One region of the Mesorhizobium sp. C268A genome, then DNA from elsewhere that is predicted to be linked to it. Evidence: riboswitches for the same ligand, from Rfam matches in the RefSeq annotation. Region 1 holds a riboswitch; each other region holds the start of a gene.
The links. A riboswitch is a leader RNA that binds a small molecule or an ion and turns the genes downstream of it on or off. The one in region 1 is predicted to bind cobalamin.
Positions count from the first base shown of each region.

Region 2: linked by a shared signal. The riboswitch ahead of NKL06_RS14360 (aromatic ring-hydroxylating oxygenase subunit alpha) and the one ahead of NKL06_RS29910 (DUF1636 family protein) in region 1 are both predicted to bind cobalamin.
Region 3: linked by a shared signal. The riboswitch ahead of metE (5-methyltetrahydropteroyltriglutamate--homocysteine S-methyltransferase) and the one ahead of NKL06_RS29910 (DUF1636 family protein) in region 1 are both predicted to bind cobalamin.

Region 1 covers NZ_JAMYVX010000003.1:618,844-629,346, forward strand. Annotated here, with positions in the region: gene NKL06_RS29855 (helix-hairpin-helix domain-containing protein) at 1-686, opposite strand, end outside; gene nuoF (NADH-quinone oxidoreductase subunit NuoF) at 759-2,063, opposite strand; gene NKL06_RS29865 (hypothetical protein) at 2,067-2,270, opposite strand; gene NKL06_RS29870 (NADH-quinone oxidoreductase subunit E) at 2,270-3,601, opposite strand; gene NKL06_RS29875 (NADH-quinone oxidoreductase subunit D) at 3,602-4,792, opposite strand; gene NKL06_RS29880 (hypothetical protein) at 4,794-5,147, opposite strand; gene NKL06_RS29885 (NADH-quinone oxidoreductase subunit C) at 5,158-5,760, opposite strand; gene NKL06_RS29890 (NuoB/complex I 20 kDa subunit family protein) at 5,764-6,345, opposite strand; gene NKL06_RS29895 (NADH-quinone oxidoreductase subunit A) at 6,336-6,701, opposite strand; gene NKL06_RS29900 (winged helix-turn-helix domain-containing protein) at 7,029-8,252, shown strand; gene NKL06_RS29905 (DUF6348 family protein) at 8,282-8,974, shown strand; cobalamin riboswitch at 9,033-9,239, shown strand; gene NKL06_RS29910 (DUF1636 family protein) at 9,278-9,703, shown strand; gene cobW (cobalamin biosynthesis protein CobW) at 9,706-10,503, shown strand, end outside.
Region 2 covers NZ_JAMYVX010000001.1:2,983,604-2,994,106, reverse strand. Annotated here, with positions in the region: gene NKL06_RS14400 (ABC transporter substrate-binding protein) at 1-223, shown strand, start outside; gene NKL06_RS14395 (carbohydrate ABC transporter permease) at 474-1,487, shown strand; gene NKL06_RS14390 (carbohydrate ABC transporter permease) at 1,489-2,643, shown strand; gene bglA (beta-galactosidase BglA) at 2,649-4,313, shown strand; gene NKL06_RS14380 (ABC transporter ATP-binding protein) at 4,380-5,492, shown strand; gene NKL06_RS14375 (DUF680 domain-containing protein) at 5,565-5,798, opposite strand; gene NKL06_RS14370 (DUF680 domain-containing protein) at 5,870-6,073, opposite strand; gene NKL06_RS14365 (DUF680 domain-containing protein) at 6,140-6,346, opposite strand; cobalamin riboswitch at 6,846-7,047, shown strand; gene NKL06_RS14360 (aromatic ring-hydroxylating oxygenase subunit alpha) at 7,165-8,412, shown strand; gene NKL06_RS14355 (FAD-binding oxidoreductase) at 8,450-9,550, shown strand; gene NKL06_RS14350 (PqqD family protein) at 9,712-10,134, shown strand; gene NKL06_RS14345 (hypothetical protein) at 10,287-10,503, shown strand, end outside.
Region 3 covers NZ_JAMYVX010000001.1:2,257,753-2,268,255, reverse strand. Annotated here, with positions in the region: gene NKL06_RS10925 (Ros/MucR family transcriptional regulator) at 1-86, opposite strand, end outside; gene NKL06_RS10920 (glycosyltransferase family 10 domain-containing protein) at 1,218-2,222, shown strand; gene NKL06_RS10915 (hypothetical protein) at 2,360-2,713, opposite strand; gene NKL06_RS10910 (cytochrome-c peroxidase) at 3,671-4,726, shown strand; gene metE (5-methyltetrahydropteroyltriglutamate--homocysteine S-methyltransferase) at 5,071-7,419, opposite strand; cobalamin riboswitch at 7,514-7,715, opposite strand; gene NKL06_RS10900 (adenosine kinase) at 8,448-9,440, opposite strand; gene metK (methionine adenosyltransferase) at 9,547-10,503, opposite strand, start outside.

The DNA of each region.
Region 1 (10,503 bases):
TTCGCCTTGGCGGCCAGCGTCAGCGCCGCGGCCTGGCGGGTCCACTCGTCGCGGCCGATTCGGCCGGTGAGCGACAGGTAGTCCTCGACCCAGGCGATCTCTTCCGGCGTCCACGCCGCGATCTGGGCAAAGGTCCAGATGCCGAGGCCGTTCAGCACTTTTTCCAGCTTCGGTCCAACGCCGGTGATCGCCTTGAGATCCGACGGCTTGGCCGGACGAGCCACGGCCTTGGGCTGTCTGAAATCCTCCGGCATCAATCCGATCGTCGCGCCTTCGGCGACGGCATCGGTCTTCTCCGGCTCGGCATCGACGGTGCGAGCGGCAATATCGGTCACATCCTGGGCAAAACTCTGCGCCTCGGCGATCAGGGTTCTGGTCGCCGCGCGCGCCTTGGTGGCCGGCGCGGTCTCGGAGAACTCTTGGGTGCGCTGCTCGAAATCGTCGATGATCGGCTGGAAAATCCGCTGCGATGCCTCGGCAGCACCCGACAAGGCGCCGAGCCACACGCCAAATGCATGGTTGGCAAGGCCGAAGCCCAGCGCCGACATCGCGGCGGCACCAGCGACAGGATGCGCGAGAAGGTTGACGGCGCTGGCCATCTCCTTCGGCATCATCCTTGTCAAATCCTGGTTCATCTTCTCAAGCTGGTCCAAATTGGGCATCAAAGGGTTCGAATAGGGCGCCATAGACATCTCCTGGTCGTTTCTTCGTCAGCCCCGCCCCTATATTTCCGTCCGGGGCTTGCGCCCGATTTCAATCTACTCAGCAGCCACCATCACCGGTTCGGCCCGGTGCGCGTTGCGCGAAAACTCGTCGATGCGCCGCTCCACCTCGCCGCGGAAATGCCGCATCAGGCCCTGGATCGGCCATGCCGCGGCATCGCCCAGCGCGCAGATCGTATGACCCTCCACCTGTTTGGTGACGTCGAGCAGCATGTCGATCTCGCGCTTCTGCGCCTCGCCGCGCACCAGCCGCTCCATCACCCGCCACATCCAGCCGGTGCCTTCGCGGCACGGTGTGCACTGGCCGCAGCTCTCATGCTTGTAAAAATAGGACAGCCTGGCGATCGCCTTCACGATATCGGTCGACTTGTCCATGACGATGACAGCCGCCGTGCCGAGACCCGATTTCAGGTCGCGCAGCGCATCGAAATCCATCGGCGCATCGATGATCTGCTCGGCCGGCACCAGCGGCACCGAAGCGCCGCCCGGAATGACCGCGAGGAGATTGTCCCAGCCGCCGCGAATGCCGCCGCAATGCGTCTCGATCAGCTCGCGGAACGGGATCGACATCGCCTCTTCGACGGTGCACGGATTGTTGACATGGCCGGAGATGCAAAACAGCTTGGTGCCGACATTGTTGGGCCGGCCAAAGGACGAGAACCAGGCGGCGCCACGGCGCAAAATGGTCGGCGCCACCGCGATTGACTCGACATTGTTCACGGTTGTCGGACAACCGTACAAGCCGACATTGGCCGGGAATGGCGGCTTCAGCCGGGGCTGGCCCTTCTTGCCTTCGAGGCTTTCCAGAAGTGCTGTTTCCTCGCCACATATATAGGCGCCGGCGCCGTGATGCATGTAGATGTCGAAATCGTATCCGGACGTGTTGTTCTTGCCGATCAGCCTGGCCTCGTAGGCCTCGTCGATGGCGCGCTGCAGCGCCTCGCGCTCACGGATGAACTCGCCGCGCACATAGATGTAGGCGGCGACCGCGCCCATGGCGAAGCCGGCGATGAACGAGCCCTCGACCAGGGTGTGCGGATCGTTGCGCAGGATATCGCGGTCCTTGCACGTGCCGGGCTCGGATTCGTCGGCGTTGACAACGAGATAACTCGGCCTTCCATCGCTCTGCTTGGGCATGAACGACCATTTCAGCCCGGTCGGGAAGCCGGCGCCGCCACGGCCGCGCAGGCCGGACGCCTTCATCTCGTTGACGATCCACTCGCGCCCCTTGGCGATGATGCCGGGCGTGTTGTCCCAGGCGCCGCGCGCCATGGCGCCGGCCAGCGACTTATCGAACAGGCCGTAGATGTTGTTGAAGATGCGGTCTTTGTCAGCCAGCATGACTTACCTCTTTCCCCGCAAGACGATCGAGAACCACACCAGCACGCCCATGCCGGTCGCGGCCATCGATTCCAGGGTATCCGAAAACGGCAATTCGACGAGGCGCCGAAGCCCCTCCAGAAGGATGTTGGCAGCAGCGATGCAGACAACGCCGATGACAATGCTGCGCAGCGTCAGCAAAGATCCGGTGCTTTGCGCTTCAGCCATCAACGTGGCTCCTTGCCGAAGACGCGGATGTATTCGGCGACGCCGCCCTTGGCGAGCGCCTTGGCCTGCTTGCCCCAGTCGTCGCGCTCGATGCGGCCCTGGAAAGCGAGATATCCATCCACCCAGTCGCGCTCGGCCTTATTCCAGGATGCGACCTGTGTGAAGGTGAAGATGCCGAGGGAATGAAGGATGCCCTCGATCTTCGGGCCAATGCCCGAGATCAGCTTGAGATCGTCGACCGCAGCCGGCCTGTCGATTCCGGCCGGACGGTTCTTGTCCTCGAGCGACGGCTTTGCGGGCCTGGCTGCCGGCGCCTTGACGGCCGGGGCCACCGCGGCCTTGACCGCTGGCGCCTTGAATTCCGGCGCAGTGAAGGCAGTTGCCGGCGTGGCGGTGGTCTTCGGGCCATTACGCTGCTTGGCGACCTTCTCGACTTCAGGCGCCGCGGTGTTGGCGTTGGCGGCCGAATGCAGGGGCGCCGGGACGCTCGCCGCTTTTTCCGCCGCCGGTGCAACCTTGGCCCTGGAGGGCGACTTCAACGCCGAGCTGGTTTCCGGCGCATCGGTTTTCGGCTTGCCGGCGTTGGATGGCGCCACCGGGGCGGCCGCTGCAGGAGCGGCAGGCGCCGGAACAGGCGCTGCAATGATCGCGTCGGGCGCCGCGTGGGCAGCCTTGCTCGCCGCCCTGGCTTCCTTGTCGCGCGTCGCTTTGAGGATCGCCTTTTCGCTCTTCAGCGTCGTCAGGCCAGGCGCCGGCTCCGAGCCGGTTCTGCCATTTTGCGGTCCCGTGGGAACCGAGGCGCCCTTGCCTGCATCATAAAGATCGATGATTTCGGCCAGCCGCTCAGGCGTCAGATCCTCGAACGTGTCCTTCAAGACCATCACCATCGGCGCGTTGACGCAGGCGCCGAGGCATTCGACCTCCTCCCATGACAGCGTGCCCTTGTCGTTGGTGTGGAACTGGTCGTGATGGATTTTCGAGCGGCACACATCCATCAGCGCTTCCGAGCCGCGCAGCATGCAGGGCGTGGTGCCGCAGACCTGGATATGCGCGCGCGTGCCGACCGGATTGAGCTGGTACTGCGTGTAGAAGGTCGCGACTTCGAGCCCGCGAATGCGCGGCATGCCGAGCATGTCCGAAATCGTCTCGATCGCCGCCTTGGTGACCCAGCCTTCCTGCTCCTGCGCAATCATCAGCAAGGGAATGATCGCCGACTGCTCGCGGCCCTTCGGATATTTCTTGATCCATTGCTTCGCAACCGCCGCATTCGCCCGGTTGAAGGCGAAGGTGGCTGGCTGGACGCTTGCTTCTGCGAGACGGCGGACTGACATTTAGCGATCGACCTCACCAAACACGATGTCGAGGGAACCCAGGACGGCAGTGACGTCGGCCAGCATGTGGCCACGGCAGAGGAAATCCATGGCTTGCAGATGCGCGAAGCCGGGCGCGCGCAGCTTGCAGCGATAGGGCTTGTTGGTGCCGTCGGAGACGAGATAGACACCGAACTCGCCCTTCGGCGCCTCGACGGCGGCATAGACCTCGCCCGCCGGCACGCGGTAACCCTCGGTGTAAAGCTTGAAATGATGGATCAGCGCTTCCATCGAGCGCTTCATCGCCTGGCGCTTGGGCGGCACCACCTTGCCGTCGAGGTTGGACACCGGCCCGACGCTTTCCTTGCCAAGCAAGAGGTCGACGCACTGGCGCATGATCTTTGCCGACTGGCGCATCTCTTCCATGCGCAAGAGGTAGCGGTCGTAGCAGTCGCCGTTCTTGCCGATCGGGATGTCGAAATCCATCTCGGAATAGCATTCATAAGGCTGCGACTTGCGCAAATCCCAGGCCGCACCCGAGCCGCGCACCATGACGCCGGAAAAGCCCCAGGCCCAGGCGTCGGCCAGCGACACGATACCGATATCGACATTGCGCTGCTTGAAGATGCGGTTGCCGGTAAGCAGCTTGTCGAGGTCGTCAAGCGACTTCAGGAACGGGTCGATCCACTTGCCGATGTCCTCGACCAGCTTCGCCGGCAGATCCTGGTGCACACCGCCCGGACGGAAATAGGCCGCGTGCATGCGCGAACCGGAAGCGCGCTCATAAAACACCATCAGCTTTTCGCGTTCGACGAAACCCCACAGCGGCGGCGTCAGCGCGCCGATATCCAGCGCCTGCGTCGTCACATTGAGGATGTGCGACATGATGCGGCTGAGCTCGGAATAGAGCACGCGGATCAGCTGGCCGCGCTTCGGCACTTCGATGCCGAGCAACCGCTCGGTGGCGAGCGCGAAGGCATGCTCCTGGTTCATCGGTGCGCAATAGTCGAGCCGGTCGAGATAGGGCACGGCCTGCAGATAGGTCTTGTGCTCGATCAGCTTTTCGGTGCCGCGATGCAGCAAGCCGATATGCGGATCGACGCGGTCGACCACCTCGCCGTCAAGCTCCAGCACAAGACGCAAAACACCGTGTGCCGCAGGGTGCTGCGGTCCGAAGTTGATGTTAAAGTTGCGGACGGAGTGCTCGGTCATGCTAGATTCCAAGCCTTTCCTTGGCTGACGGCGTCAGTTCCATGAAGCGGACCGTCTGCGGCCCGGCCACATATTCTTTTGCTCTCTGCTCGCATTGCTCAATGGTCTCGTTGGAAGGCTGGAGATCGGCCAGCTCTCCAGCATCGCGCAAGGCGTTCAAAATCTGGTCCAATTCAATCTGCATCGCAGGCTTGATACGAAATATCGTCGGGCAGTTCTTCACCGTGTCGTTCGCCACGACAGCTCGCGCCGCCGAATGGCAATCCACTCCAGCTACTTTGCAGTCTTTCGCAAAAGCATTCTGCAAGCCGGCACAGCAAAACAGGCTTAGTAGCGCTACGCGGATCATCGCCACGCCGCCGCCCCTACTGTTTCGCCTTCTCATCGCCCGGCAGGACGTAGTCCGTCCCTTCCCATGGCGAGAGAAAATCGAAGTTCCTGAATTCCTGCTTCAATTCCACCGGCTCGTAGATCACGCGCTTGGCTTCGTCGTCGTAGCGCACCTCGACGAAACCTGTCAGCGGGAAGTCCTTGCGCAGGGGATGGCCCTCGAAGCCGTAATCCGTGAGGATGCGGCGCAGGTCCGGGTGACCCGAAAACAGCACGCCGTAGAGATCGTAGGCTTCGCGCTCATACCAGTCCGCGCCGGGATAAACCGCTGTCAGCGACGGCACCAGCGTCTCTTCGTCGGCTTGCACCTTGATGCGGATGCGCAAATTCTGCTTCGGCGAAAGCAAATGATAGACGACATCGAAACGCTTGACGCGCGACGGGTAGTCGGCGCCGCAGATATCGATGATCGAAATGAACTGGCAGCCCGAATCGTCACGCAGGAAGCTTGTCACCTCGATCAGATTGTCTGTAGCAACCGAGATCGTCAGTTCGCCATAGGCAAGCACCGCATCGGTGACGCGGCCCGGCAGCTTTTCGCCGAGATAGGTCGACAGTTCGCTCAGGGATGCGGCCATGGGTTACCGTTCGATCGTGCCGGTGCGGCGGATCTTCTTCTGCAGGAGAAGAATGCCGTAGAGCAGCGCTTCGGCGCTCGGCGGGCAGCCGGGCACATAGATGTCGACCGGCACGATGCGGTCGCAGCCGCGCACCACCGAATAGGAATAGTGATAATAGCCGCCGCCATTGGCGCAGGAGCCCATCGAGATGACGTAGCGCGGCTCCGGCATCTGGTCGTAGACCTTGCGCAAAGCGGGGGCCATCTTGTTGGTCAGCGTTCCCGCCACGATCATTATGTCCGACTGGCGCGGCGACGCGCGAGGAGCCACGCCAAACCGCTCCGAATCATAGCGCGGCATCGAGGTGTGGATCATCTCGACGGCACAGCAGGCGAGACCGAAGGTCATGAACATCAGCGAGCCGCTGCGTGCCCAGGTGATCAGCGCCTCGGTCGAGGTGACCAGAAAACCCTTGTCGGCCAGTTCATTGTTGATCTCGAGGAAGAACGGATCGTCGGAACCGACCGGACGTCCGGTATTGGGGTCGATCAGGCCTTTGGGCTTCGGCGCGACGAGCGTTCCGGAACTGTCGTTCAATCCCATTCCAGCGCTCCTTTTTTCCACTCATAGGCAAAGCCGATGGTCAGCACCGCCAAAAACACCATCATCGACCAGAAACCGAGCATGCCGATCTTCGAGAACGACACCGCCCACGGAAACAGGAAGGCCACTTCCAGATCGAAGATGATGAACAGGATCGACACCAGGTAGAAGCGGATGTCGAATTTCATCCGGGCATCGTCGAACGAGTTGAACCCGCACTCGTAGGCGGAAAGCTTCTCCGGATCGGGATTGCGATAAGCCACCAGAAACGGCGCGATGATAAGCGCCAGGCCTACAACCGCGGCCACGGCGATGAAGAGGACGATGGGCAGGTATGAACTGAGGAGTACGTTCATGCTCGGCTTTCCGTTGGCGGCCAATCCACTTTGATTACAGCAACCAACCCTAATGCGGAAGCGCGACAGTTTAACCGCTGAACCGTTTTAGGTGCCTTTGCTGCAACGCGGCGAGGGTTAGCGCACGGCTTTCAGCGAAGCAAGTCAAACCTTGTTCAAAAGACAGTGCTGGACGGCAGGCCGGGAAAAACTGGTCCGATCTCCTCCTGTTTGATTTCCTTCATCTTTCACTCCACTTTTGTCTCCTGACACATCTCCCGCCATTTGCCTGCTAGCATCACCGGAATCGCCGGCTAAAGTCGGGAAAATGGTTCGAGGCAAGACACTTTGACGAAGGACAAAATCTCACTCCCGACGGCCAGGCGCATCGCGCTCGCCGCGCAAGGATTTCTCGATCCGCGCCCGGGCGGCACGCCCGATCGCCGCCACCTCGCCCGCGTGCTGTCGCGCACCGGCTTGCTGCAGATCGATTCCGTCAGCGCGGTGGTGCGCGCCCACTATATGCCGCTCTATTCGCGGCTTGGCCCCTACCCGCTGGCTTTGCTCGACAATGCGGCCATCACCCGCAAACGCACGGTGTTCGAATACTGGGCGCATGAGGCCTCGTTCCTGCCGGTCGAGACCTACCCGCTGATGCGCTGGCGCATGCAGCGGGCCGAGCAAGGCGACGAAATGTATCTCGGCCTCGCCAAATGGGGCCGCGAGCACGCCGCCTATATCGAAGAGATCTACCGCGCGGTCGCCGAGCGCGGCCCGATTGCCGCTTCGGCACTGGAAGGCCAGAAAGGTTCGGGCGGCTGGTGGGGCTGGAGCCACGCCAAGCACGCCTTCGAATGGCTGTTCTGGGCCGGACGCATCACCACGGCGCACCGCCGTGGCTTCGAGCGTTTCTACGACCTGCCCGAGCGCGTGCTGCCGCAGGCGATCCTCGATCTGCCGGTGCCGGCGGCCGAGGACGCGCACCGCGAATTGCTGCGCATTTCTGCCCGCGCCCACGGCATCGCGACGTCGGGTGACCTGCGCGATTATTTCCGCTTGTCGCCGGCCGACATGAAGGGCCGGTTGGAGGAACTGGTCGAGATGGGCGAGTTGCTGCCGGTAAACGTCGAAGGTTGGGACAAGCCGGCTTACCTCTATAGGGACGCCCGCCTGCCGCGAAAGATCGAGGCCCGCGCCTTGCTGGCCCCCTTCGATCCGGTGGTCTTCGAGCGCGCGCGCACCGAGCGTCTCTTCGATTTCCGCTACCGCATCGAGATCTACACCCCGGCCGACAAGCGGCAATATGGCTATTACGTGCTGCCTTTCTTGCTCGGCGACAAGATCGTCGCCCGCGTCGACCTCAAGGCCGACCGGCCTGCGAGTGTCTTACGCGTCCACGCCGCCTATGCCGAAGCAGGCGCACCGCCTGAGACCACCGCACAGCTTTTCGAGGAACTAAAGGAGATGCAGGGCTGGCTTGGCCTTGAGCGCATCGAAGTGACGCCGGCCGGCAATCTGGGGCCGGCATTGGCTAGCGAGAGAGATGGCCAACCCTTGCAGCGTCTGTCATAGACGCCTCAATAAGCCTCGTAGGTTGTGCAATGGCATCGGACAAAGTGCTCGACATGATCCATGGCGCCCTCATTGCGCATGGAATAGATGCAGTCCGCAGAGATAGGGACGTCATGCTCCAATCGAAGCAGCTTCGGTTTGAGGCTGAGGTGTTCGAGACGAGTTCTGACCGGCTGGTCCTGGAAATCTACATTTTTTCTCCGCTGCTTGATGTTCAGCCGGTCATTGAATCCTTTGCTGGCTTCGGCGACACGCGCGAACAGGAACTGAACCAGGCGTTTGAAAAGTTTCTCCGTGGTGTTTTCCATGTGGCCATTGAGGGACTGGCCGATCACGTCTGCGAGAACATGCAGGCCGAAATAGAGCTTTGGCAGCGAAGCAGCGCCAGTTGGAAGATCTGGCGAAAAGATGCCCGCTGGAAAATCTATAGCGGCCCGGTCATTTCCCAGGCCACAACCGAGCTATGCTCGCTGACACCAGGCTATCCAGCATTCTATGCCAAGCTGGAAAAGCTGTTCACAGCTTCGGTACCCCCCGGAAGCCATTTTGTCCGGACCTTTCTGGCAGGCTTGAAGGGCACGCTGATTAGTGCCGAAGTCCTTCTGGACAACGCGGTTTGGCATGAGGGACAGAATCTGGCTGTCGGTCATGACTGGGACTATAGCGATGGCTATCAAGCTATCCGACAGGTCATCCTGGCACTGCCGGAAGCCGGGACATGACAGCCCCTGCCGACATCGCCATGTCGTAGCCGTGCGTTGACACCGCTGCCTGCAAAAGCCTAAATCCGCTCCAGACGGTCCCCTGCCCGCAACGGCAAGGGCCAAGAGGGAATGCGGTGCGGGACGAAAAAATCCCAAATCCGCGGCTGTCCCCGCAACTGTAAGCGAAGAGCCAAGGCCGAAAGCCACTGGGTAACACCGGGAAGGCGGCTAACCAAGGCAATGACTCGCGAGCCAGGAGACCTGCCGTCTGAGACAAAGTATCCGATCGCCTGGCGGGTTTCCGGGCAAGGAGCACGGTTTTTGGACCAGAACAGCAGTTTTTCGGCTGGCACAACGGACATTGCGTCCGGCGACAACGACGCCCTGACCGGCGTGACCGTCATCGTCTGCGCCTCCTGCCGCGATGAGACCGGTTCCGACGCCCATCCGCGCGCCGGCGAATTGCTGGCTGAGGACACACGCCGCGCCGCTGCCGGCGATATCCGGGTCCGCACCGCCGAATGTCTCGGCAATTGCAAGCGCCGCCTCAGCGCCGCGATCCTGCGCGATGGCTGCTGGAGCTATGTCTTCGGCGATCTGACCGCAACCAGCGGCGCCGACCTCGTTACCGGCGCAAAGCTCTTCGCGACTTCGGCCGACGGCCTCATCCCGTGGCGCGGCCGGCCCGATAGCCTCAAGCGCGGCCTCGTTGCCCGCATCCCACCCCTCGACATGCTGAAGGACTGACGATGAACGCTTCAAACCCGGCCGCCAACCTCTCCCGTGTTCCCTGCACTGTCGTTACAGGCTTCCTCGGCGCCGGCAAGACGACGCTGGTCCGCCATCTCCTGGAAAATGCCGGCGGCAAGCGCATCGCGATCATCGTCAACGAGTTCGGCGACATCGGCATCGACGGGGAAATCCTGAAAGGCTGCGGCATCGACACCTGCCCCGAGGAAAACATCGTCGAACTGGCCAATGGCTGCATCTGCTGTACAGTCGCCGACGATTTCGTGCCCGCCCTCGACAAGATCCTCGCGCTGACACCGAAGGTTGACCACATCCTGATCGAGACTTCGGGCCTGGCTCTGCCCAAGCCCCTGGTCCAGGCGTTCCAGTGGCCGAGCGTGAAGAGCCGGGTAACCGTCGACGGTGTCATCGCCGTGGTAGACGGCCCGGCGCTGGCCGAAGGCCGCGTCGCCAACGACATGGACGCTTTGCAGGCACAGCGCGCTCAGGACGAGACGCTCGACCATGACGATCCTGTCGAAGAAGTGTTCGAGGACCAGATCGCCTGCGCCGATTTGATCATCCTGTCGAAAAGCGATTTGATGGACGCCGCCGGTTCTGCCCGCGCCAACGCCATCATCAATGAACATTCCGCCCGCGCCGTGAAGATCGTGCCGACCGGGCATGGCAAGGTCGACCCGTCGGTGCTGCTTGGCCTCGGTCTCGCCGTCGAAGACGACATCGAGAACCGCAAGTCGCATCACGACGGCGCTTTCGATCATGAGCATGACGATTTCGACACCTTCATCGTCGACATC
Region 2 (10,503 bases), on a different contig from region 1:
GCCGCTCAAGTCGGTCAACAAGGATGCCTATGCCAGCGACGCGCTGAAGAAGCAGGGCGATATCCTCGCCAATGCCTCGACCTTCCGCTTCGACGGTTCGGACCTGATGCCGGGCAAGATCGGCGCCGGCGCCTTCTGGACCGGCATGATCGATCTGGTCGGCGGCAAGTCGGCGCAGGATGTCGCCACCGACATCCAGAAGAGCTGGGACGCTATCAAGTAGTCAGCTGGCAAGCAGTCAGCTGGCAAGCAGTCAGCTGGCAAGTAACCACTGCCAAGTAATCAGCCGCTTTGGCGGCAAATTCAGGACTTCCTCCACAGACTGGATCCGGGCCGCTATGGCCCGGATCCGACCGGCGCCTTACGCCGGACCGATTTGCGTTCGTTCGTTTCAGAATAACTTAAATCGGCGCAGAGCCACATCGCCAGGGCTGTTCAAGGCCCGGCCGATCATGCGCAGGGAAGAGGGACCCATGGCTGCTCAGATCTTATCGGCCATTTTTGTCATCATCATCGGCGTCGGCGGCTGCGTCGCCTATTTCTGGGGCGCCAACAAGCTGGTCGACCTGATATTCCCGTCGCGCGGCGTGGCCGGGGCTGCGGCCATCGACAATCTGCGCCGGCAAGGACTGGTCCGTCCGTGGCTGTTCGTCGGCCCGGCGATGATCATCCTCACCGTCTACCTGATCTATCCGGTGGTGGCGACGCTCTGGCTGTCCTTCCTCGACCGCGGCGGCCAGCATTTTGTCGGCTTCGCCAACTATGAATGGGCGTTCGGCGACCGCGAGTTCCGCAACTCGATCCTGAATAACATCATCTGGCTGGCGGTGGTGCCCGCCGCCTGCACCTTTCTAGGGTTGATAATCGCCGTGCTCACGGACAAGATCTGGTGGGGCACAATCGCCAAGAGCCTGATCTTCCTGCCGCTGGCGATCTCCTTCGTCGGCGCCAGCGTGATCTGGAAATTCATCTACGAATATCGCGGCGAGGGCCAGACGCAGATCGGCCTGCTCAACGCCATCATCCAGTATTTCGGCGGCCAGCCGCAGGTCTGGATATCGCTGCCGTTCTGGAACAATTTCTTCCTGATGATCATCCTGATCTGGATCCAGACCGGCTTTGCCATGGTCATCCTGTCTTCGGCGTTGCGCGGCATCCCCGAAGAGACGCTTGAAGCCGCGGTCATCGACGGCGCCAATCCGTTCCAGATCTTCTGGAAGATCATGGTGCCGCAGATCTGGGGCACCATCGCCGTGGTCTGGACGACGATCACCATCCTGGTGCTGAAAGTGTTCGACATCGTGCTGACCATGACCAACGGCCAATGGAACAGCCAGGTGCTGGCCAATCTGATGTTCGATTGGATGTTCCGCGGCGGCGGCGATTTCGGCCGCGGCGCCACCATCGCCATCATCATCATGATCGCGGTCATCCCGATCATGGTCTGGAACATCCGCCAGGCGAACAAAGAGACGGGAGGACATTGAGATGGCCGTCGCGACCGGAAAGTCCTTTGCCAGCCGCTTCGGCGTCCACATCGCCGTGCTTGTCTTCGTCGCCGTCTGGACCGTGCCGACGCTCGGCATCCTGGTCTCGTCGCTGCGCGACAAGGACCAGATCATCGCCTCGGGCTGGTGGAACTCGTTCTCCAGCTCCAGCCAGACTGAAGCCGGCCGCCTGCCGCCGGCCTCGGCGCAGGTCGAGAAGGACGGCAAGTTCGTGCTTGCCGGCAATATCTTCGGCGACGGTGCTGCGCGCAACATCAGCGCCTTCGGCGTCAAGTCGGCGGCACCGACGCAATATCCGGCCGGCACCACTGCCGATCTCGGCGACGGCGTGACCTTGCAGCTCAATGCCGACGGAACGTTCGTCATGAGTTCGCCCAAGGCTTTCGAAGGCGACCGTGGCCAGCGCGTCTATTACGCCTCGTCGGCGCCACCGAAATTCACCACCGACAATTACAAGACCGTGCTGTTTTCGGAGGGCATCGGCCGCTCGTTCATAAACTCGCTGACCGTCACCATCCCGGCGACGGTCATCCCGATCCTGATCGCCGCCTTCGCCGCCTATGCATTGGCGTGGATGCGTTTTCCCGGCCGCGCCTTGCTGATCGCCACAATCATCGGCCTGCTGGTCGTGCCGCTGCAGATGTCCTTGATCCCGCTTTTGAAGATCTACAACGGCGTCGGCATCTTCTTCGGTGTGCCGTCGAAAACCTATCTCGGCATCTGGCTGGCGCATACCGGCTTCGGCCTGCCCTTCGCCATCTATCTCCTGCGCAGCTATATTGCCGGCCTGCCGCGCGAGATCATGGAATCGGCGCGCATAGATGGCGCCAGCGATTTCGAAATCTTCGTCAAGATCGTGCTGCCGCTGTCCTTCCCGGTGCTGGCGTCCTTTGCAATCTTCCAGTTCCTGTGGGTGTGGAACGATTTGTTGGTGGCAATGGTTTTCCTCGGTACCGAAGGGGACCAGATCGTGCTGACCGCGAAGCTCAACGCGCTGCTCGGCTCGCGCGGCGGCGACTGGGAAATCCTGACGACATCGGCCTTCGTCACCATTATCGTGCCGCTGATCGTGTTCTTCTCGCTGCAGCGCTATTTCGTCCGCGGGCTGCTGGCCGGCTCGGTCAAAGGAGGTTGAGACTTATGCAAGCCGCTTTGAAGGCGACCTCGAAGCCCGATCTCGCCGTCGATCGCGACTGGTGGCGGGGCGCGGTGATCTACCAGATCTATCCGCGCTCCTATCAGGACTCCAATGGCGACGGCATCGGCGACCTCAAGGGCATCATCCGCAGGCTGCCCTACATCGCCTCGCTCGGCGTCGACGCCATCTGGATTTCGCCCTTCTTCAAGTCGCCGATGAAGGATTTCGGCTACGACGTCTCGGACTATTGCGACGTCGACCCGATGTTCGGGACGCTCGCCGATTTCGACGCGCTGGTTGCGGAAGCCCATCACCTCGGCCTCAAGGTGATGATCGACGAGGTGCTGTCGCACACCGCCGACAACCATCCATGGTTCAAGGAGAGCCGCGCCAGCCGTAGCAATCCCAAGGCCGACTGGTATGTCTGGGCCGACGCCAGGCCGGACGGCACGCCGCCCAACAACTGGCTGTCGATCTTCGGCGGCTCGGCCTGGCAGTGGGACACCAGCCGCCAGCAATATTATCTGCATAATTTCCTGTCCGAGCAGCCGGACCTCAACTTCCACAATCTGGAAGTCCAGGACGCGCTGCTCGACGTCACCCGCTTCTGGCTGGAGCGCGGCGTCGACGGCTTCCGCCTCGACACCATCAATTTCTACTTCCACAGCCAGGGGCTGGAGAACAATCCGCCGCTGCCGCCCGAAGAGCGCAACGACCAGACAGCACCTGCGGTCAATCCCTACAACTACCAGGACCATATCTACGACAAGAGCCGGCCGGAAAACCTTGCCTTCCTCGAACGGTTCCGGGCGCTGCTCGACGAATATCCGGCGGCCGCCGCGGTCGGCGAAGTCGGCGATTCGCAGCGTGGGCTGGAAGTGGTCGCCGCCTACACCGCCGGCGGCAAACGCGTCCACATGTGCTATTCCTTCGATTTCCTGGCGCCGGAAAAGATCAGCGCCGCCAAGGTGCGCCAGGTGCTGGAAGCCTTCGGCAAGGTCGCCAGCGACGGCTGGTCGTGCTGGGCCTTTTCCAACCACGACGTGATGCGTCCGGCCTCGCGCTGGGCCGCCGACGAGGCCGACCCGGCCGCCTATCTGAAGGTTATCTCGGCGCTGCTGATGTCGCTGCGCGGTTCGGTCTGCCTCTATCAGGGAGAGGAGCTTGGGCTGGGCGAAGCCGAGTTGCAGTTCGAGGATCTGCAGGACCCCTACGGCATTCGCTTCTGGCCCGAATTCAAGGGCCGCGACGGCTGCCGCACGCCGATGGTGTGGGATGCAACCGCCAGCAATGCCGGCTTTTCGACGGCCAAGCCCTGGCTGCCGGTGCCGGGCAAGCACTTGTCGCAAGCGGTCAATGTTCAGCAGGGCGACGCGGCCTCGCTGCTCGAGCACTACCGGCGCTTTCTCGGTTTCCGCCGCCAGCATCCGGCCTTGGCCAAAGGCGACATCGAGTTCATCGAAAGCGAGGGCGACACCGTCGCCTTCACCCGCCGTGAGGGCAATGAGCAGATCGTCTGCGTCTTCAATCTGGCCAGCAAGCCGGCCGAGGTCGATCTCGGTGGTCAGGCGCTGCTGCCATTGGCCGGGCACGGTTTTTCGGGACAATCCGGCACAGGTTCCATCCGCCTCGGCGGCTACGGCGCCTGGTTCGGGCGCATCGACTGAGTTTTTGACGAAGCTGGATTTTTTGAGGAAATCCAGGTTCTCTAGGGAAATCACTGGGAGGAAATTATGGCCGATGTCACGCTGAGACAGGTGAAGAAATCATACGGCAATCTGCACATTCTCCACGGCATCGACCTCGACATAAAGTCGGGCGAGTTCATCGTCTTCGTCGGCCCGTCGGGTTGCGGCAAGTCGACCTTGCTGCGGTCCATCGCCGGGCTTGAGGAGATCACCTCCGGCGAGCTGAAGATCGCCGGCGAGGTGGTGAACGACGTGCCGCCTTCCAAGCGCGGCATTGCCATGGTGTTCCAGTCCTATGCGCTCTATCCGCACATGACCGTCTACGACAACATGGCCTTCTCGATGAAGATCGGCAAGGAAAGCAAGGCCGAGATCGACAAGCGGGTGCGGCAGGCCGCCGAAATCCTGCAGCTGACCAAATATCTCGACCGCCTGCCCAAGGCGATGTCGGGCGGCCAGCGCCAGCGTGTCGCCATCGGTCGCGCCATCGTGCGCAATCCGAAAGTGTTCCTGTTCGACGAGCCGCTGTCGAATCTCGACGCGGCGCTGCGCGTCGCGACCCGCATCGAGATCGCCAAGCTCAAGGAATCGATGCCTGCCACGACCATGATCTACGTCACCCACGATCAGGTCGAAGCGATGACGCTCGCCGACCGCATCGTCGTGCTGAAGGACGGCCATATCGAGCAGGTCGGCACGCCGATGGACCTCTACAAGAAGCCCGGCAATCTGTTCGTTGCCCAGTTCATCGGCTCGCCGGCCATGAACATCCTGCCGGCGACAATCGACAGGACGGGCAACCCGACAATCGTCAGCCATGTCGGCGGCCGCAAGGCAACGGTGCCGATCGCAACGCCGGCGTCAGCAAAGGGTGCGGCAGTCAGCTTCGGCGTGCGGCCGGAGGATCTGTCGGCCGCCACCGGCGCGGAATATCTTTTCGAGGGCGTGGTGGACTATGTCGAGCAACTCGGCGAGGTGCAGCTTGTCTATGTCGATATCGGCCGCGCCGACCTGCCGTTGGTGACCAAGCTGCCCGGCAATGTCGAGGTCAAGCGCGGGGCAAAGCTGCGACTGACCGCGGATGCCGGGGACCTGCACATCTTCGACGCCGATGGGCACTCCTTCTCGCTCAAGCCGGTGGAAGTGAAGGCGGCTTGAGATAGCTGCGTCGTACAGGCATGAAAAAAGAGCGGCGGGCCAGGCCCGCCACTCTTTTTTAAGCTTCGGCTGTTAGTTGTTGCCGAACCGATCCCTGTCGCTGCTCTGAGGAACGAACTTCTGTTGGTCGTCCGACGAGTTCAGCAGCTTGTAGACCGCCGAGTTGGTGCCGGTCGACGAAGTGCGGGTGGTGTCGACGGCAGCGGCCGGCTGGTTGGCGCCATTGGAGCCATAATTGTCGCTGCCGGCAAAGGCAGCGCTCGAAACAGCCAGAACGGCTGCGGTGGCGAGAACGATCTTCTTCATTTTAGTCTCCTGAATTTTTCTGATGCTGCCAGCTGCAGCGGATAAGCCCGCCACGTGCTGGAAACCGGCTTTTAGCGGCCGAAAAGGTTACGGTCGGCACCGTGGGCAGGCGCCTGCTCGGCTGGAGCCGACTTCTCAACCGAAGCCGTATGGCCACTATCGGTCGACGTAATCGCAGGCTGGTTGGCGCCGTTCGAACCGTAGTTGTCGCTGCCGGCGAAAGCGCTGCCGGAGATGGCCAAAACGGCGGCGGCAGCAAGGATGATCTTTTTCATTTCAAATACTCCTGAATTTTTTGGGATCCCGAGAGCGACGGGTTAGCCGCCCTTCTTTGGTCGGGATCAGCGATTGCCGTAGAGGTCGCGGTCGGCGCCCTGAACGACAGGCTGCTTGTCAGCGTGCGCCGGCTTCTGAATGGAAGCCGTATACGAGCTGTCGACCGAGACGGCTGGCTGGTTCGCACCATTGGAACCGTAATTGTCGCTACCGGCGAAGGCGCTGCCGGTGATCGCCAAAACGGCTGCGGCAGTGAGGATGATCTTTTTCATTTTTAGGACTCCAGTTTGTCTGTCCGTCTAGCGGCGTGTCTTGGGAGGAATTCGCGTCGTTCGGACAGCCCCGATGTGGGAAAGCCATAGGCTGGTTTCCAATCACGAAGTTGTTCCGTGTGGACCACGGTCCTGCACCTTGAAATTGTGCCAGGAAGTTCCTCTATGGTCATTTATCGCATTGTTTTCAGTTGCTTATGTCGAACCGAGTGGTTCGCTCCGGTGTCGGTTTCCGGGCCGTCGTTCACACCGTCCTGCACGCATTGTCAACAGAAACGAACCGTTCGGTTCGATTAGAGATTGCTAATAGTAACTTTTCGATACCGTTGAGCCCTTTTTGCCCCCGATCGGAACTGGATCCGCAGCGATTCGAAACGGCGATGATAGCGCCGCAAGACAGGATCTCAGCCCTTCGGTGGTCGGCGGGGCGTATGCCGCGCGTGTCGCGCCGCATGGATACGATGTCGCTTTCATGCCGACGTCGCGATCGCTGCCGTGATTAGATGATCGCATCTCAGGTGCCGCTTCGTGACGACGCAGCGGAGAATTGGGAAGCCGGTCAGAATCCGGCGCTGCCCCCGCAACGGTGGTGGAGTTGAAGTCGCAACGGGAGACCACTGGGCAAGAGCCTGGGAAGGTGTCGCGATGGTCCGCAAGGACAACTCCAGAGCCCGGAAACCAGCCCGAGATGCATAGACTCGACTGATCGCGGTGGGCGGTCAAGAGGTGGATAGTGCATGTCCGGCGCCGCGCCGGCCTGCGTCCGATCCTTCCTCCATCACCACCAAGTTCAGTCCTTAAACCACGAGGACAGAACTATGGATACGCGCAACGACATGCTGAGGCTCCTGAACGGCCGCAAGCAAGGCTTTTCGCTGGAACAGCCCTTCTACACCGACCCGGACTATTTCAAGCTCGACATGGAGCTTATCTGGTATCGCGACTGGCTGTTCATCGGCCATGATTGCGAACTGCCGAAGCCCGGCAGCTATATCACCGTGCAGATCGGCGATTATCCGGTGGTGCTGGTCCGCGACCAGAAGGGCAACATCAACGCCTTTCACAATTCCTGCCGCCATCGCGGCAGCCGTGTCTGCAACACTGAGAAGGGCATGGCGGCAAAGCTTGTCTGCCCCTATCACCAGTGGACCTACGAGCTTGACGGCCGGCTGCTGTTTGCCCGCCAGATGGCCGACGGTTTCGACAAGAGCCAGTTCGGCCTGAAGCCCGTCGCCTGCGAGAGCGTCGGCGGCTACATCTTCATCTGCCTGGCGAAAGAACCTGCCGACTTTGCGCCGATGCGCGCCATGATAGAGCCCTACCTCAAGCCGCACCGGCTGAATGAAGCCAAGGTCGCCTTCGAGAGCACCATCATCGAGAAGGGCAACTGGAAGCTGGTCTGGGAAAACAACCGCGAATGCTATCACTGCGCCGGCAATCATCCAGAGCTGTGCAAGACATTCCCCGAAGCGCCGACGGTGACCGGCGTGCAGGGCGCCGACAGCGATCCGGAGATGCTGGCGCACTGGGCGAAATGCGAGGCGGCGGGCCTGCCGAGCAAGTTCCGCATCGATCCGGCCGGGCAATACCGCGCCACCCGCGCGCCGCTGCTGCGCGATGCCGTCAGCTACACGATGTCGGGAAAGCGCGCGGTGACGAAGAACCTGTCCGACACTGTTGCCGCCGACCGCATCGGCACCTTGATGCACTACCACTATCCGACGACCTGGAACCACATACTGATCGACCATGCGGTCACCTTCCGGGTGCTGCCGATCAGCGCCACCGAAACCGCGGTGACGACCAAGTGGCTGGTGCACAAGGATGCGGTCGAGGGGGTCGACTACAACCTTGAGGAGCTCACCCATGTCTGGACCGAGACCAACGACCAGGACCGCCGCATCGTCGAGGAAAACGCCTTCGGCATCCTGTCTCCGGCCTATGAGCCCGGCCCCTATTCGGAGCTGCACGAGGGCGGCGTGATCCAGTTCGTCGAATGGTACGCGGCCTTCATCGGCCCGCGCCTTGCCGAAGGCGGCCGGCCGGCGCTACGCAGCGTCGCGTGAGCTGGAGCAGGCGAAGAGGGACCAGAGGATGAATGCGATGACGGATCTTGGGCTCTATCGCCATCTCGACCAGATGGCGCCGTGGAACGATAGGCTGCAGGTGCTGGAAGTGATCGGCGTCAGCGACGAGGCGCCCGACGTCAAGACCTTCACCTTCCGCTCCGACAACCAGACCTGGTTCCGCTACAAGCCGGGCCAGTTCCTGACGCTGGAACTGCCGACACCGGACGGGCCGCTGATGCGCACCTACACGCTGTCGTCGTCGCCATCGCGGCCGTTTTCGATCGCGGTGACGATCAAGGCGCAGGCCGGCAGCATCGGCACGCGCTGGATGTTCGACCATCTGGTGCCCGGTTCGCATGTCAAGGCCTACGGACCGGCCGGCGACTTCTCGTTGCACAGCCACCCGGCGGCCAAATACCTGTTCATTTCCGCCGGCTCCGGCGTGACGCCGATGATGTCGATGCTGCGCTGGCTGAACGACTGCGCGCCATGGACCGATGTCGGTTTCGTCAACTGCGCGCGGCGTGCCGAAGAGATCATCTTCCGCAAGGAACTCGAACTGCTCGGCGGCCATATGCCCGGCCTGTCGCTCGGCTTCATGATCGAGGAACGTTCCAGCCGCGAAGGCTGGTACGGCCATATGGGCCGCATCGACGCGATCCGGCTGCCCTTGCTGGCTCCGGACTTCCGCGAGCGCGAAATCTTCTGCTGCGGCCCCGATCCGTTCATGCGCGCCGTGCGCGGCATGCTGGATGCCGCCGGCTTCGACATGACGAAATACCATCAGGAGAGCTTTGCCGCGCCTGTGGTGGAGGAAATTCCGGCGCCGTTTGCCTCCCCGGTCGAGGACGGCATCGCTGCACCTGTCGAAGCCGTGACGCCGATCCGCTTCTCGCTTTCGGAGGTCGACGCCGGCTGCGTCGCCGGCCAGACCGTGCTGCAGACCGCGCGCAGCTCGGGCGTGCGGATTCCCGCCGCCTGCGAGTTCGGCCTGTGCGGCACCTGCAAGGTGAAGAAGGTCTCCGGCGAAGTCGAGATGAGCCACAATGGCGGCATCCTCGACCACGAGATCGATGACGGTTTCATCCTTGCCTGCTGCTCGAAACCATTGTCGGCGCTCGAAATCGAGGCTTGAGCCGGTCGACTTCGCCGCAACGGTCGCCGACGCAGGCGTTGTATTCGCGGGTCTTTGTCTTGCCAACCAACGGCCAAGTGATTTAGACGCACTTAGGAAGGGCTTGGCAGACCGTGAAGCCGGCGCATCCCTTCAGGGCGCATGGGACGGGGGACACAGCGATGCAACAGCGGGTCTACGCGGTCGCAAGCAAGGACATCGTTTTCGAATCATTCGATGGCGAAGCCGTCGTTCTCGATCTTTCGAACGGCAAGTATTTCGGCTTTTCCGATTCCGGCAGCCGGGTCTGGCAGGCTTTGTCGTCCGGCGTCGCCACTGAAGCGCTGGTCGGAGCTGCCGCGGGCGCCGCAAAAACAAGCCTGGCCGACCTCGAAAGCTTCGTTGCCCGACTGCTCGATTTCGGGTTGCTTGCGCCAGCCGAAACACCGGCACAACCGCTTTCGGGCGAGCTGTCGGCTGCGCTTGCTGCCAGCAATGAGCCGCTCAAGGTCGATGTCCATGACGACCTTGCCGATCTCATCATTGTCGACCCGATCCATGAGGTCGAGGAACCTCTCGGCTGGCCGGCGGTGAAACAGGCATAATCGTTTCCCTAAAGCGCGTCGCGTTTGAACGGACTCAGGCGACGCGGTTTAGATCTTTTATTTTATGCATGTCGTCGTCTCAAAACCGGGGCCACCCCGAGCGACATGCATCAGGCGACCCGGCGCAATTCTGGACGCTGAACAACCAACACATGCCTTTGATCACGCTGCAAACCCTGCCGGATTATGCCCGCCATGTGCTGGCGGCCGCGGAAAGCGCCGCCGCATTCTATCCCGTTACCGCCAGCGTGCGGTTGCCGGGACTGGAGCTGAGTGTCCACCTCGACCATGGCACGCTGGCGGAAGCCATGAGCCATGCCTTCATACCGGCCCCGGAAAATCCGTCTGCATCTGACGGCTGCCGCATTT
Region 3 (10,503 bases), on a different contig from region 1:
ATCGGATTGTTGGACACGTAGGCCGACACGACATCGGCGGCAAGCTCAATGAGGGTGTCGACGTTTTTTCCGGCTTCTTCTGTCATGAAACTCTCCAGGCGGTGAAACATAGTCAGCGAAGCGTCGCTTCATAGGGCCGGTTGCCGCTGAAAGCAACAATGTCTCTGACTGCGTTATTGCCAATGCTCGTCCAGAAGCGACATCGATGCGCCATATTTCGCGGCGTGACAGCTGAGCCACTCGTTGTTGGCGACCCTGCCGAGGTGCGTGGCGCGTGCCGCTCTAACTTAGCGCCGAAGTCGCTAGTAGCCTCAAGGCTAAGCGCGCTGTGAAATCGAGCGATAGTGGTCGCTTGATGGTGGGCGTCAGGGACGATGGAACAAACGTTCATTGGCAATGGCCAAAGTGATGTAAGTTCATCGCCGGTGAGCCGCTCTTGCAAAGGGGCTGGGAACCGCCGCTGATAAACCTAGGACATCAATGTATTTCGAGGCGTTTCTTAGCCGGTCCTGGAGAGGCGGCAATGGCTGCGGATGACACCTGTTCCACGATATCAAACAGCGCGGCGACCGGCAGCTTCTCGAATCTGGAGCGGCTTCTCGCAAGTTGGCGCCGCGCCGAGAGGCCGGGCAAGGACAGTGAGCCGCCTGCATCAATCATACGCATCAACCAGCCAGCGACGCGTCCTCATACAGAATGCCGCGACCGGCCGTGTGATCTCGCCGGTAGTCGCCGAGGCCCTCTGCATGAAGCCTCCGGATGTGCTGACGATCAACCAGGCCAGAAAGGTCGACGTCCTGAAGCAGGGATGACATGAGTTTGCCACTATGCGCAGGCTTGCCATGCCCTTCCGCGGCATTTTGCGGGGCCTGTGAGTTGGGCAAGCTCGGCACTTGTCGACTTGGCGTCACCCGGCTCATCGCCATCACGCGTTTCGGTCTGGTCCTACCTCCGTGACGTTGACTCCGTTCGCGATGCCATTGAACTGCCGTGGAGAACGGCCGAGGCGGAAGGGCTGATCAACCGCCTGAAGACGATCAAACGTACCATTAGGCAGCGCCGGCTGCGAACTCCTTAGGCACGCATGCTGCCACTCAGCCGGCCTAATCACCACACGAAGCGAGGAAGAACCTGGTCAAGTGCAAAGCGACAATTGCCTCGACAGCAGGTCCCGGAAGGTTTATGCTGCCCGATGTTACCGCAATCCTGAATGGCGATTGAGTACCTTCACGAGTGAAGGGAGTGGAACTGCTTTGTCGGCCAAATTGTTGACGGAACGCCCGGCGCCCATTGTTGCTACATGTCTAGATTCTTGGGGCGTTTTGGATGATGCAATCCACCACCTCACTCCAAAGGGCAGTGGAATCTGGAACAATGTCGCTTTTGTACGCACGACATCCTTCGTGCCCGATTGGCATATTGTCTTTAACTCTGCTTCTCTTTTTGGGCTCCCTGTTGATATCGAGGCGAGCCCCAACAGGACAATTTTTGCAATCGGCGAACCGCCGACGAAAGCTCATCGTGCATTTCATGAAGGGCAGGGGAAAAATACTATCGTCCTGACGTCTGACGCAGAGCTGGTTGCTCGGCAGAATGCAGCTCGCCGATTCGTTTTGTCTCCACCGATCACTCGGTCTTGGTCTGTAAACAAGACATATGACCAACTTCTGGTCAGCGAAGTCATGGATAAGCCACTTCGGCTCTCATGGATTACCAGTAACATCGCCCTGCTTAAAGGACATCGGTATCGGCTGGCGTTTCTGGAACGGCTAAGAAAGGAGCTCGATTTTGACCTGTTCGGCCGAGGTTTTCGGCTGATTGGAGATAAATGGAACGCACTCGCACCTTATCGCTACAGTATAGCGTTCGAGAATACTCGTGCTGATTACTATTTTACAGAGAAGCTTATGGACTGCTTCGTCGCTGAAACAATGCCGATCTATTACGGCAGCCCGGCAATCACGAGGTTCTTCCCTTCGGACTCTATGGTTCTGATTGACCCAGAGGACAAGAACGTAATCCAAAAAATTCAAGAAATTATCAACTCAGACCTCTGGAAGGAACGTCGCGGCGCAATAAGAGAGGCGAAGCGGCTAGTCCTCGAGAAATACAATACGTTTGCCTATCTCGCGGGCTTCATCGAAAGCGTTCAGGATAAACCCTTACCGCCAGAAATTATACACATCGAATCGCCTGAAGTTGATTTTTCGATAGACGAATGAAGTACTCCAACGCTCGCTCCGCGTGCCCGGCGGTTGGTGGTCTCACGAGATCGGTGCGGAACGCCCGGCGGAGAATGCCTGCTGCGCAAACGGGCCGGCACGGGCGCACAAGGTCATGCGCCCCCGGCTGCCGCTAATCAGACAAACTGGGGAAGGCCAGGAACGGAATTGAGGACCTCGTCCACGAGTTCGTCGCCGGCATGTTCCTTGGCGCAGGCGATCGTCTCGTTGGCGAGGGCGGCGATCTTTGCCATGCTGAGACCCTCACTCATCAATTGCTGCCCGAGCCCCATAAGGCCGCCACCCTCTGGGTCGTCGCCATGATACTTCGCTACTAATTCCGAAGCTCCCGGAATGGCCTCGATCATGCGCGCGCCGGGACCGTCGGCCGCGTGGCTCCGCAGGAAACCCAGCATTAACCCAACGGCCTTCTCTGCGACAGCCGGGCCGATGCCGGCACCAGTGGCGATGCGCGGTAAGATTTCTTCCATGCAGGGTCTCTCTCTCTTTGATTACGTTTACAAGGGGCCGGTCCGGCGCCCCGCGCCTTTGGCCGAACCACAATTGAACTCCACAAAATAGGCCAGCGGAGGTGCTATTGCGCCTAAAACCGCCTGTGTCAACGCAAGCTGCGTCGGACGTGCGTGTTTCGCAAACCGAAGATCATTCCAATTCACTTCATTACGCATTGGCAACCGCACAGTTTGCGTTGGCTCGCTTATGGGCCAATGCCCCCCGCCCGTCAAATGATGACGACAACGTGGTCAGCGCCCAGGATCTGTGGATCAAGGTGAGGCAGTTACAGCGGGTGGACCTGCTCAAGCGCGGCGCCGTCGACACAAAGGGCTAGATTGGCGATACTGCGCGTGTTGGCCATGTCTTTCCTCGCGTGATGGGATGTTCGTAGAAGCGGAGCTATATGCCGGTGTGACGGTCCACAAAGGCGGAACGCCTATTCCGATACCACATCCATACTGTCACATAGACCGTCGCTGCTTAGGTATTGAAACCGCCATCGCTGGTGACATCACAATGTGCAGTCGGCGGGTGTCGATAAGGTCGATTCACGCAATCAGCAGGTCAGGAGGAACGAATGAACCCTGACGGTTCAGAAGCTCACTTTTCGCAAGGCGTGCAGCGCACATCGTGCAAGAGATTGCCAGTCTTGCGGATGCTGTCGACTTTCTCAACCTTGGCTGGAAGATCGCAGTGACCGAATCTACGAAGCCGCCCTCAGGGCGTGCTTTGATGCATAAAACCGGTTGCCAACCAGGGATACTCCTCCTCCCTGAAGTCCAATCGAGAAGAGCGATCACTTCCAAGAGGTCCCAGCTCAGCTGCGAAAACAGGTGTGAGACCCCGTCCTCTCCCTCAAGCTGATCTAGCTCAGGGCGTTCATGAGCCGCAGATCGCATAATGGCTGCGTGGACGACGCAGGAAGACCAATTATGAAAATCCTATTCAGTACGATGGCTGTGACCTTGCTGGCACCCACCGCCTTTGCTGCGGATTCGATCCCCACCGACCTCAGAGATACGGCATTGGCCACCTTCACGGCTTTGCCATCCACCACGCCGACAGTCGCCAACAACCCGATCACCCCGGAAAAGATCGCTCTCGGCAAGGCACTGTTCTTCGATCCACGCGTCTCGGCGTCAGGCGTCTTGTCGTGCAATTCATGCCACAACCTGGCCACCGGCGGCGACGACAATCACGAAACCTCGATTGGCCATGGTTGGCAGAAGGGACAGCGCAACGCGCCGACTGTACTGAACGCTGTCTTCAACATCGCCCAGTTCTGGGATGGTCGTGCCGAAGACCTGAAGGCTCAGGCGAAGGGACCGGTCCAAGCCGGGATCGAAATGGCCAATACACCGGGCCAACTCATCGCCACTCTCAAGTCCATGCCGCAATATGTCGAGTGGTTCGATGCAGCTTTTCCGGCTGAAGCCGATCGGGTCACCTTCGACAACTTCGCCAAGGCGATCGAAGCCTTCGAGGCGACACTGGTCACACCTGCCCCGTTCGACAGCTTCCTGAATGGTGATGAGGTTGCCATGACTTCCGAACAGAAACAGGGCCTGGTGCTTTTCATGGACAAAGGCTGCTCGTCCTGCCATGCCGGCATCAACGTTGGTGGGCAAGCCTATTACCCATTCGGCCTCGTGGAACGGCCCAGCGCCGAAGTCCTGCCGGACAAAGACAAGGGCCGATTTGAGGTCACCAATGCAGCCGACGATTCCTATGTCTTCCGCGTGGCGCCGCTGCGCAACGTTGCACTCACCGCGCCATACTTTCATTCGGGCAAGGTTTGGGATCTGAAACAGGCCGTCGCCATTATGGGGACCACCCAGCTCGGCGTAGTACTGGCGGACGAAGAAGTTGACCTGCTTGTTGCCTTCCTCAACTCGCTGACCGGAGAGGCACCTGACGTCGCCTATCCCATCTTACCCTCAGAAACGGCGACAACGCCCCGGCCTGTAACGCAGATCTCAGGAAAATAAGGGCCAATCGGCTGCGGACTCGCAATCGAAAATGATTGGCGATTTTTACTTGGCGACACGAATTGCGACGTCCATCTTGTCGCTGCCTGAGCGAACGCGCCAAGCAGTCTACTTTGAGAAACGACGCGTGTCCGATTTGTTCGAGGCGCGGGGCCTGTATGTCCCCAAGGAACCAATATTATAGCGTAGTGCCACATTTATATTTCTGCGGGATTAAGACACGTGCCGTAGGGAAATTGCACATTTGCGCCGAGTGGCTCATTTCCAAGAGTGTGCCGGTTTGGCATGTTCACGGCCGACAGGAGCCAGCCGGTAGCTCACCACACGGTGAGGAAGGAGAAGCCTCAGGCCACTTTCTCCCGGAGCGCGCGCGCTGCAGCGACCATGTTCATGAGGGCAGGGCGGACCTCCTCCCATTTGCGTGTTTTGAGGCCACAGTCCGGGTTTACCCACAGTTGGCCGTCGGACAGTCGCTCGCGGGCAAGCATGATTAGGTCCGAAATCTCGCCGACTTCCGGGACGCGTGGTGAGTGAATATCATAGACGCCAGGACCGATTTCGTTCGGATATTTGGAGCTCGTGAAGGCGTCCAACAGTTCCATCTTCGAGCGCGACGTCTCAATCGAAATGACATCCGCATCCATTCCAGCGATCGCGTGAATGATCTCGTTGAACTCCGAATAGCACATGTGGGTATGAATTTGAGTCGCGTCCTTTACACCCGTTGAAGCGATCCGGAAACATTCGACAGCCCAGTCGAGATAGACTTTCCAGTCAGATTGGCGCAGTGGCAATCCTTCGCGAAACGCGGCCTCATCGATCTGGACCATCCTTGCGCCGGATCTTTCGAGATCCGTCACTTCGTCGCGGATGGCGAGCGCGATCTGGCGGCAGGCTTCGGAGCGGGGTACGTCGTCGCGAACAAAAGACCAGTTGAGAATGGTGACTGGGCCTGTGAGCATTCCCTTCACGGGCTTTTCCGTAAGCGACTGGGCGAATTGCCACCAGCGCACTGTCATCGGATTGCGCCTCGATACGTCGCCGAAAATGATGGGGGGACGCACGTAGCGCGACCCATAGCTTTGTACCCAGGCATGCTGGGTGAGCGCGAAGCCGGACAACTGCTCGCCGAAATGCTGTACCATGTCGTTTCGCTCGAACTCACCATGCACCAGCACGTCCAGCCCGATCTCTTCCTGCCAGCGAATTGCAGCCTCGATCTCCTTCTTCAGGAACGTCTCATAGTCGACATAGCTCAGCTGGCCCTTCGCATGAGCGGCCCGCGCCTTGCGTACCTGCGGCGTCTGCGGGAAGGACCCGATGGTCGTCGTCGGGAACGGCGGCAGCCCGAGTGAGCCGGCCTGGACTCTGGAGCGCTCGCCAAAAGCGCTCTCTCGTCGCTTCGCGCTGTCCTCAATGCTAGCGATCCGCCCCTGAACAAGCGGGTCATGGATCCTCGTGGATGTCACGCGCGTGGCGGCAGCCTCGGCAGACGCTTTCAACGCGCCTGCCACCGCATCCCTGCCTTGGGACAGGGCCCCGGCTAGCAAGACCAGCTCGTCGGTCTTCTGGGCCGCGAAGGCGAGCCACGACCTGATGTCCGCGTCGAGTTCCGTCTCCATGCGCAGATCAATCGGCACATGCAGCATCGAGCAAGAAGGCGCGATCTCGACGCGGTCCAAGGGCCAGCCGGCGACGATCGGTTTGATGCGGTCGAGAATGGCGGGCAGGTTCGCACGCCAGACGTTGCGGCCATCGATCAAGCCAAGCGAGAGCACCAGATCCTTCGGAGCGAGCCGAGCCACCGTTTCCAGCTGCTCGGGAGCGCGCACGAGATCAATATGCAGGCCGGCCAGGGGCAGAGAAATCGCGGTTTCGAGATTGTCTCCCAGCGACCCGAAATACGTAGCCAGCATGATCTTCAGCTCGGGCGCGGCTTTCGACAGCTGGCCATAGGCGAATTCGAACGCAGCTCGTTCGTTCGGGTTCAGATCGAGGACAAGCGCTGGCTCATCGATCTGCACCCAGTCGGCTCCCGACAGCTTCAGCCTCTCCAGAAGCTGCTCGTAAACCGGCAGCAGCCGCGGTAGGAGCGCGATGGGACCGAACCCCTCGGCAGGCGATTTCGCCAGCTTGAGGAAGGTGATGGGTCCAAGGATGACTGGGCGTGTGTGAATGCCGAGAGCTTTAGCCTCGAGGAAGTAATCGACCGGCTTCGATGACGAGAGGGCGAACGTCTGATCATCATCGAGTTCCGGCACAATGTAGTGGTAGTTGGTGTCAAACCACTTGGTCATTTCCATCGCGGTTACACCAGGTCCATGAGCCTCCTCCTGGTAACCAGCGTGTCCACAATCCTCCGTCTGACCCTGGTTGCCGCGCGCCATTGCGAAGTAGATGTCAAGTGGGACCTCGCCGCTATTCCAGCCGTAACGGGATGGAACGGCCCCGACCATGGCTGCGGTGTCGAGCACATGGTCGTAAAGCGAGAAGTCGTTCGACGGGATTTTCGACACGCCGCGATCGCGCTGCTCTTCCCAGCTAGCGGCACGGAGCGCCTTCGACGTCGTGAGAAGGTCGCCAGCGGACGATGTTCCGGACCAGTAGCTTTCAAGCGCGAATTTCAGTTCTCGCCGACGACCGAAGCGCGGCACGCCGAGCGTTGCTACAGGAATTTGCTGAGAGACAGTCATGTCATACCCCGATGATTGGGGCGTCGGTGACAAGGAAGGCGCTAGCAGGCCGGCATCAACGCCGGGTTGCAGCGGCCACCGAGACACCCCGCCCGTGGACGTAATTCGCGTGGCAGGTCTCCTGGCTCGCGGGGTCATAGCCTCTACCCGTCTTCCTGAGGGTATTCGCCTCAGTGACGTGATTGGGGTTGGCTCGCCGCTAACAGTTGCGGGGGCAGCGCCGGCATCGCACCGGCTTCCCTCTTAGCTCCGCTGCGGCAGCGCCGCACGCGAGAACCACGACACGCAGACAATCACAGCAGTTCGCTCTTTTGTCAATGACGCATAACGAAATGTTTATGTCGTTATGTGATCGCACTTTTACGCCTTTGTCTAGCATTGTGAAATATTCCGTCCGCCGATTGGCGGCGCTGCACGGCGCTACTTAGTCCCGATAAGCCGTTTTAGACCTCATTCAGGCAGCAAACTAAGTATCTCGTCGCCAGGTGCTCCGCATTGAGGAACGCGGAATTGCAGGCAAAGCTCGCGTGCTTCATATTCGCATCATACGGTCGGCAGAACCCCGGTTTTATCCAGTGCACGCTCCAGTGCGGTGTGCAATTCTACACAGTCCGATACGAAGGCATTCTGGCCTCGCTGATCCATCCCAAGCCGAGATAGTGGAAGTCATCCGCAGGCACCATAACCCGGCTGTTGTCTAAACGAAGTCCGCTGAGTCGATGCCCTTGGTGTAGCCGGCCGATCGACGCTGATAACTAGCTTTGCTGCACCAAGTTTCAGCTGGGAAACGTAGGCTTTCTGCGCCGCAAGCGAATCCGCAGCACACTGTGCGAATTGCTTCGGATCGATACCTATAGGAAATTTTTTTGGCATTGCGTCTGGCCGTGGCCTTGCACCTCTCGAGCGAGCTACGCAGCAGCACTCGGTCAGATCTTGGAAGCGAATGGCTGTCGATATAAGCGAGGTTTGACACAGTTTCGGCCACCGCGATGATCGCTCAGTAGGGCAGCTGTTAGTTGCTCGCCCACCTAAAGCAACCCAGCCTGTTCAGCCGCGCTGCGCAGGTTCTGCCGCGGCCGCGGCCCGAGCTGCTGGATCACCAGCCCGGCGGCCAGCGAGCCCAGATCGCCGCAATCCTTCAGGCTGCGCCCCGTGGTGTAGCCGTAGAGGAAACCGGCGGCATAGAAGTCGCCGGCGCCAGTGGTGTCGACCAGTTCGCGGATCGTCGTCGCCTGGATGGTGACGGTCTCGTCGCCGCGCACGATCACCGAACCTTTTTCGGAGCGGGTGACGGCGGCGATCTTGCAGTCCTTGCGGATAGCCGCCAGCGCCTCGTCGAAGGATTTTGTCTGGTAGAGCGACTTGATCTCGTGGCTGTTGGCAAAGACGATGTCGACCGTGCCCGAACGCATCAGGTCGAGGAACTCGTCGCGGTAACGGTCGACGCAGAACGAATCCGACAAGGTCATCGATACTTCGCGACCGGCCGCGTGCGCCAGTTTCGCCGTCTGCCGGATGGCTTCCTTGGCGCGGGGCGGGTCCCACAGATAACCCTCGAAATAGGTCACCTTGGCGCCGGACGCCTTGTCGGCTTCGACATCTTCCGGCCCGAGTTCGACGCAGGCGCCGAGATAGGTGTTCATCGAGCGCTCGCCATCGGGGGTGACGAAGATCATCGAGCGCGCCGTCGGTGGCTCGCCCTGGAGCGGCCTGGTGTCGAAGGCGACACCCTGCGCGTGGATGTCGTGCGCGTAGATTTCGCCCAGCGCATCGTTGGAGACCTTGCCGAAGAAGGCGGCGCGTCCGCCGAAGGAGGCAACACCTGCCGCCGTGTTGCCGGCGCTGCCGCCGGAGGCCTCGATCGCCGGGCCCATGCGGCTGTAGAGCAATTCGGCGCGCTGCGTGTCGATGAGATTCATCGCACCCTTGATGATGCCGTTGGTCTCGAGGAATTCCTCCTCGCACTGGGCGATGATGTCGACAATGGCATTGCCGATGCAAAGCACGTCATAATCCGGCATCAATGTCTCCGCCAAAAACCCGGGCCGGCTTCTCGCCACGCCGGCCGGGCCGGGTCTGCCCGGTGGGAATGGGCTTTCCGCTTGCCAATCCGTTCGCCGGCGGCTCTCACGGGGCGGCGAGTCCTGCCTCGCGACGCAATTCGTCGGCCCTGTCTGTCTTCTCCCAGGTGAAATCAGGCTCTTCACGGCCGAAATGGCCATAGGTCGCTGTATTGCGGTATATAGGGCGTAAGAGATCAAGCATCTTGATAATGCCTTTCGGTCTGAGATCGAACAACTCAAGAATGAGGCGCTCGATCCTGCTTTCCTCAACCCTGGCTGTCCCGAACGTGTTGACCATGACGGAAACCGGACTGGCCACGCCGATTGCGTAAGCAAGCTGCACCTCGCACACGTCCGCAAGTCCGCTGGCGACGATGTTCTTTGCGACATAGCGGGCTGCATAGGCAGCTGAGCGGTCAACCTTGGACGGGTCCTTGCCCGAAAAGGCGCCGCCGCCATGACGACCCATCCCGCCATAGGAATCGACGATGATCTTGCGTCCAGTGAGACCGCAGTCGCCGCGCGGCCCGCCGACTACGAACCGCCCCGTCGGGTTGACCAGAATTCTGATGCCTTCCGTCTCCAGGTGGGTCGGCAGGACAGGCTTTATGATTTCCTCAATGACGCCCTCGCGGACAGTCTCTTGCGAGACCTGCTCGTCATGTTGCGTCGACACGACGATCGTATCCAGGGCGACCGGGCGCAACCCCTCATAGCGCACTGAGACCTGGGATTTCATGTCAGGACGCAACCAGCCAAGCTGTTGCGCCTTCCGGACATACGCCTGCCGTTTCGTCAAGCGATGAGCGAGCTGGATCGGCAAAGGCATCAGGGTATCGGTTTCGCGGCATGCGTAGCCGAACATGAGGCCCTGATCTCCCGCTCCCTGCTGGAGGTCTTGCCCTCTTCCCTCGTCAACGCCTTGGCTGATGTCGGGCGACTGCTCGGTGAGGGCATGAACGACGGAGCAACGCCGGCCGTCAAAGCCGACGGCCTCGTCGTCGTACCCAATGTCGAGAAT